DNA from 2 places in the Saccharopolyspora sp. NPDC000995 genome. Region 2 is predicted to be linked to the other one. Evidence: riboswitches for the same ligand, from Rfam matches in the RefSeq annotation. Region 2 holds a riboswitch; the other holds the start of a gene.

Region 1 (3,401 bases), on a different contig from region 2:
TCACCGACGGGCTCTGCGCGCCCGGTGGTGACAGGAAGGTTCCCTTGCTTTCAGCCGTGCTGCGCCCATCGGTCGGCGAGCACTTGCGCGAACAGCGCGGAGCGGACGTTGGGGTCTTCGAGGTCGACTTCCACGAGTTGGGTGAGCCGCTTCATCCGGTACCGGAAGGTGTTCGGGTGCACGCGCAACTCGCGGCTCGCCTGCCGGGGATCGCCGGGGTGGCGCAGCCACGCGTGGAGCGTGGCCAGGTATTCGGTGCCCTGCGTTCGGTCGTGCTCGCGCAGCACCGGTAGCGGGCCGAGGGCACCGATACCGGCGTCGGTCGCCGCACCGGCCATCCGGCTGAGCACCAGCAGATGCCAGTTCTCCTCGTACACCGCCACCCGCTGCTGTAGTTGGCCGGCGCGCAGCAGGCTGATCAGTTCCTCGGCTTGCGACCGCGACTGGGAAAGCTCGGCGACCGCCACCGCGGTGCCCGCCGCGATCAGCGGGCGCGGCGAAACGTCGTGGGACGTGAGCGCTGCCCGCAGATCCGGCCAGCCGCCCGCGCGCCCCCGGTCGGGCACCAGTGCGTAGAGCATGGTGCCGATCTCGGTGACCAGCGGGCGCCGCCCGATCCCGCGCGTGATCCACTCCCACATCGCCAACCGGTGCCCCTCCGCGGGGCTGGCGGACGGGGGCATTTCGATGGCGACGACTCGGTGCGCTTCGGCGGGCACCGCCAGTTCGTTCGCTGCCGCCCGCCAGCCTTCGCCGCCCTCCAGTAGCAGCCGCACCTGTTCGGCGGATCGGCGGCGTGCCCCGTCCGCCACCGCACGCCACCGCAGCAGTTGCAGTGCAACCAGAGGTGCGGTGTCGGCGAACGCGGTGGAGCGCTCTTCGGAGACCTCGCCGGGGACCACGGCCCACATCGAGCCGAGCAGTTCGCCGCCCATCCGGATCGGCACCACCAGCCGGGGCAGGGTGCCGTCCTGCTGGGCGGGTACGAAGATCGCCGAACTGCCCTTGCTGAGCTGGCGGAACGTGCCGCGGGCACGGAACTTGGCGAGCACGTCGTCGGGCTGCCTCCGGCCCATGATCGTCGAGACCCGCGCCGGGTCGGTGAGGTCCTGCCGGGCGGAGTAGGCCAGGACCTGGGAGCGCGCGTCCTCGATGGTGACTGGCGCGTCCACCACGTCCGCCACCGCGTCGGCGAGCCGGAACAGGTCCCCGACCCCGGTGCTGGGTGCGTCGGCCTCCTCGATTTCGGTCCCGGCCAGCGCGGCACGGATCAGCCACACCAACTGCGCCCACGCCGTTCCAGGCCGGACCTCGACCAGCGCCACCCCCGCGGCCCGGGCTGCCGCGGCCACCGCGTCGTCCGCCGAAATCGGTGGTTTGAGCAGCACCGCTGCTGCACCCTTCGCGCCGCAATTCCTCGTCAGCGCCACCGCGTGCTCGCTGTCCGAGATGCCCACGCCCAGCACGAGATCGCCGCCCGCCGCCGTCGGCGGCTGATCGGGTTCGGCGATGACGACGTCCCCGACGCACACTCTCGGTTCCGGGGCGACCACGGTGCGCAGCAGTGTAGGGCCGACGCGCTCGACCAGTGCCCGGATCTCCAGCATCACTGGCCTCCTGAATGCCTAGGGCAGCCTCCGGGCGTGGTGGGGGAGGGCATTGACACCAGAGCTGGCCCGTTTATCGTTGCTGAGCACACCGACAATCGCATACCGGCCGTCGACCCCGTGCGGGAGAGACCCTGCGAGCTCACGCCGAGCTCCCAGGGCGCCGAAGGAGCAAGACTCCCCACAAACTCTCAGGCACCCATGACCGTTCGGGCGAGGCAACTCTGGAAAGCGTGCGTCGCATCGACGCTCCACCCACGGTGCAAGCCGCGATGACCTGCGGCGAAGCTCTCAGGTTCCGCAACAGAGGGGGAGGCCCAGCCACCACGGGCACGAGTGCCCCCTGACAGCCTTGGAGCCTCCCAACATGTCCCTGCCTGCGCACCTGCTTTACTCCGAAGAGCACGAGTGGATCGAGGACCGCGACGAAGTAGTCCGCATCGGCATCACCCAGCACGCCGCGGACGCGCTCGGCGACATCGTCTACGTGCAGCTTCCCGAGGTGGGCGACAAGATCGAAGCGGGCCAGGCCTGCGGGGAGCTGGAGTCCACGAAGTCCGTCAGCGACCTGTTCGCGCCGGTGACCGGCGAGGTCGTGGCGCTCAACGAGTCCGTCGTGGACGCCCCGGCGCTGCTCAACGCGGAGCCATTCGGCGACGGATGGCTGCTCGATGTGCGCCCGACCAGCACCGGTTCGCTGCTCACCGCTGAGCAGTACGCCGAGTTGATCGCGCAGTAGTGGGCCAGGCGAGGTAGGAGGCGGTCAATGGCGATCAGCGTCTTCGACCTGTTTTCGGTGGGTATTGGGCCGTCCAGTTCGCACACGGTTGGTCCGATGCGTGCGGCGCGGTTGTTCGTGCAGCGGTTGCACAGCGCGGGGCGGTTGCCGCTGGTCGAGCGGATCAAGGCGGAGTTGTTCGGGTCGTTGGGTGCGACCGGGCATGGGCACGGTAGTCCGAAGGCTGTGCTGCTCGGTTTGGAGGGGCACAGTCCGGAGACTGTTGATCCGGCGGCGGTGGAAGGCCGGGTCAGCGAGATCCGGGAGTCCGGGCGGTTGCGTTTGGACGGGGTGCAGGAGATCCGGTTCACCGTAGACCGTGACTTGGTCATGCACCGGCGCAAGTCGTTGCCGTTGCACCCCAACGGGATGCGCTTCGCCGCGTTCGGTGCCGATGATGCCGAGCTGGACAGCGCGGTGTTCTACTCGGTGGGCGGTGGCTTCGTCGTTGACGAAGACGCTACCGGCACTGATCGGATCAAACCGGACGAGACCGCGGTGCGGTACCCGTTCCGCACGGGTGTAGAACTGCTCGCGCGGACCGAGCAGTCGGGGCTGCCGATCAGCGGTGTGATGCTGGCGAACGAGTTGTCGTGGCGTGGCGAGGATGCCGTGCACAAGGAGTTGCACGGCATCTGGCAGGTCATGCGTGAATGCGTTCACAACGGCTGCCGCAACTCCGGTGAGCTGCCCGGTGGGCTGAAGGTCCGTCGTCGGGCGGCGGAGCTGGCGGCTTCATTGACCGAGCGCGACGATCCGCTGGAGTGGGTCACGCTGTTCGCGCTGGCGGTGAATGAGGAGAACGCGGCTGGTGGGCGGGTGGTGACCGCACCGACCAACGGTGCGGCCGGGATCGTTCCTGCGGTCCTGCATTACTACACGCGCTTCGTGCCTGGCGCGGATGATGCTGGTGTCGTGCGGTTCCTGTTGGCGGCGGGTGCGGTCGGCGTGTTGTTCAAGGAGAACGCGTCGATTTCGGGTGCGGAGGTCGGTTGTCAGGGCGAGGTGGGTTCCGC
Region 2 (3,401 bases):
TCGGCGATCATCCACTGGATGGCCTGGCGCTCGGCGATCGGCTTGCCGAACGTCTCGCGGGTCTTGGCGTACTCCATGCCCATCTCGACGAGCCGTTCGCAGGCTCCGAGGGCGCGGGCGGGCAGCAGGTAGCGGCCGCGGCCGATCCACTGCATGGCGAGCTTGAAGCCGTGGCCGACCTCACCGAGCACGTTGCGCTCCGGAACGCGCACGTTGTCGAACACCAGCGCGGCGGGCTGCCGCTCCCACGGGCCCATGATGGCGATCGGCTCGGACTTCCAGCCCGCGGCCCGGTCGGCCAGGAAGCAGGTGACCCCGCCGTTGGCGCCCTTCTCCTTGTCCGTGACGGCGAAGACCATCACGAAGTCGGCGTCGATGCCGCCGGTGATGAACGTCTTCTCGCCGTTGATCACCCACTCGTCGCCGTCCTTGACGGCGGTGGTGCGCAGGTTCTTGGCGTCGGAGCCAGCGTCCGGCTCGGTGATCGCGAAGCACGACTTGCGGGTGCCCTCGATCGTCGGGAGCAGGTAGCGCTCCTTCTGCTCGTCGTTGGCGTAGTACAGGATGTTGTCCGCGTAGCCGCCGAAGCGAAACGGCACGAACGTGCGACCGAGCTCAACCTCGATGAGCGCCGTCATCACGGCCGACAGGCCCATGCCGCCGTACTCCTCGGGCGTCTGCACGCCCCAGAACCCGGCCTGCTTCGCCTTGTCCTGCAGTTCCCGCTGCTCGTCCTTGGTCAGGCCACGTTCCCCGCCCCGCTCACGCCGCAGCACCTCGGGCTCCAGCGGCACCAGCTCGCGCTGGACGAAGTTGCGCACCCAGTCGCGGATGTCACGCTCTGTGTCGGACAGCGAGAAGTCGACCATCGCCGAATTCCTTTCGGTGCAACCACCTAACTAACGTCGTCCCTTATGGCAGCCTAAGACCGCCCCGACGACGTGAGCGCTACGCGACCGATGATCGAACGCCTCGCGAAGTACCTCGGTGCTCCGGCTCGGCGATGGGTCCTCCAGCCGCGGCTTCCCGGACGACGCCGGCCTGGAGAAGCAGCACCGCGAGCTTGCCGAATGAGATCACTGCGCCCCCCGGTTGACTCCGGTCACGTTCGGTTCGTAGCGTCGGCGTTCGCACAACCGAATACCGCGCCGATGACGTCGTGCGGGAGAGACTCCAACCCCGAGCTACCTCGGAGAGCGGAGCGCCGAAGGAGCAATTACTCCCCAGCAAACTCTCAGGCACCGGCACCGCACGACACCAGGCGAACACGGAGAAAAGCAGGAGCAACGCGCTTCTCGCCCACGGTGCAAGCTGCCCCTCGCGGGGTGGCGAAACTCTCAGGCCAATGACTCCGGGGAGACCGCCCGACCAGCGCAAGCCCGCGCAGGCCGGGGTCGAGGTGCCCCCGATAAGGTTGGGTGCAGTGAGCTGACCGGCCCTCGACTGCCGACCGGCGCCCACCAGGAGGAGTCTCACCATGTCGTCGCCACGACAGACGCCCTTGCACCGAGTGCACGAAGCCCTCGGGGCGACGTTCACCGAGTTCGCCGGTTGGCGGATGCCGCTGCGCTACTCCGGCGACACCGCCGAGCACAACGCGGTGCGCAACAACGCCGGCCTGTTCGACCTGACCCACATGGGTGAGATCCGGATCAGCGGCCCGCAGGCCGCCGAGGCGCTGGACTACGCGCTGGTCGCCAACGCCTCCGCGATCAAGCCCGGTCGCGCTCGCTACACGATGATCTGCAACGCCACCGGCGGCGTGCTGGACGACCTGATCGTCTACCGGCTCGACGAGCAGGAGTTCCTGGTGGTGGCCAACGCGGCGAACGCCGCCGTGGTCTCCGCCGAACTGACCGAGCGACTCGACGGCTTCGACGCCGAGCACCAGGACGTCTCCGACGACTACGCGCTGATCGCCGTGCAGGGCCCGAACGCGGTCGCCATCCTCGCCCCGCTGACCGACACCGACCTCGCCGAGGTCAAGTACTACGCGGGCTACCGCAGCCAGGTCGCCGGCAAGGACGTGCTGCTGGCGCGAACCGGCTACACCGGCGAGGACGGCTTCGAGCTGTTCACCGCGCCCGGCGACGCCGAGGCCGTCTGGCAGGCGCTGACCGAGTCCGGCGCGCAGCACGGCCTGCAGCCCGCCGGGTTGTCCTGCCGCGACACGCTGCGGCTGGAGGCGGGCATGCCGCTGTACGGCAACGAGCTGTCCACCGACCTCACGCCCTTCCACGCCAACCTCGACCGGGTGGTCAAGCTGGACAAGCCCGGCGACTTCGTCGGCAAGGACGCGCTGGCCGCCGCTGCGGAGAAGCCCACCGAGCGCACGCTGGTCGGGCTGAGGACCGACCAACGCCGGGCGCCCCGGCACGGCTACCGCGTGCTGGACGCCGACGGTGCCGAGATCGGCGTCGTGACCAGCGGTGCCCCGTCGCCGACCCTCGGCCACCCGATCGGCATGGCCTACGTCGACCGCGCGCACAGCGAACCCGGCACCCAACTGCAGGTCGACATCCGCGGCAAAAACGTCGCGGTGCAGGTCGTCGAGCTGCCGTTCTACCGCCGCAATGCCTGACGAGATCGAACCAGGAGGCAACACAATGTCGACACCGGACCTGTTTAACGACCAGCTGGCCGCGGTGGACCCCGAGGTGGCAGCGGCGGTCGGCGCCGAGCTCAACCGCCAGCAGACCACGCTGGAGATGATCGCCTCGGAGAACTTCGCACCGCAGGCGGTCCTGGAGGCGCAGGGCTCGGTGCTGACCAACAAGTACGCCGAGGGCTACCCGGGGCGCCGCTACTATGGTGGTTGCGAGCACGTCGACGTCGTCGAGCAGCTGGCCATCGACCGCGTCAAGGAGCTGTTTGGGGCCTCCTTCGCCAACGTGCAGCCGCACTCCGGGGCGCAGGCCAACGCGGCGGCGATGTTCGCGTTGCTCAAGCCCGGCGACACGATCATGGGCCTGGACCTGGCCCACGGCGGTCACCTCACGCACGGCATGCGGATCAACTTCTCCGGCAAGCTCTACAACGTGGTGCCCTACCACGTGCGCGCGGATGACCACCGCGTGGACATGGACGAGGTCGCCCGGCTGGCGCGGGAGAACAAGCCGCAGCTGATCATCGCCGGCTGGTCGGCGTACCCTCGGCAGCTGGACTTCAAGCGGTTCCGGGAGATCGCCGACGAGGTCGGCGCCTACCTGATGGTCGACATGGCGCACTTCGCCGGTCTGGTGGCCGCCGGGCTGCACCCGAACCCGGTGCCGCACGCGCATGTCGTCACCACTACCACGCACAAGACCCTGGGCGGCCCGCGCGGTGGCGTGATCCTGTCCTCGGACTCGGAGTTCACGAAGAAGTTCAACTCGGCGGTGTTCCCCGGCCAGCAGGGCGGG

The links. A riboswitch is a leader RNA that binds a small molecule or an ion and turns the genes downstream of it on or off. The one in region 2 is predicted to bind glycine.
Region 1: another riboswitch for glycine. It lies ahead of gcvH (glycine cleavage system protein GcvH); the one in region 2 lies ahead of gcvT (glycine cleavage system aminomethyltransferase GcvT).

The regions. Positions count from the first base shown of each region.
Region 1 covers NZ_JBSFLZ010000061.1:2,510-5,910, reverse strand. Annotated here, with positions in the region: gene ACWDKQ_RS20175 (PucR family transcriptional regulator) at 51-1,607, opposite strand; glycine riboswitch at 1,721-1,825, shown strand; glycine riboswitch at 1,826-1,924, shown strand; gene gcvH (glycine cleavage system protein GcvH) at 1,975-2,346, shown strand; gene ACWDKQ_RS20165 (L-serine ammonia-lyase) at 2,374-3,401, shown strand, end outside.
Region 2 covers NZ_JBSFLZ010000009.1:75,061-78,461, reverse strand. Annotated here, with positions in the region: gene ACWDKQ_RS05505 (acyl-CoA dehydrogenase family protein) at 1-869, opposite strand, end outside; glycine riboswitch at 1,153-1,260, shown strand; glycine riboswitch at 1,261-1,362, shown strand; gene gcvT (glycine cleavage system aminomethyltransferase GcvT) at 1,478-2,581, shown strand; gene glyA (serine hydroxymethyltransferase) at 2,607-3,401, shown strand, end outside.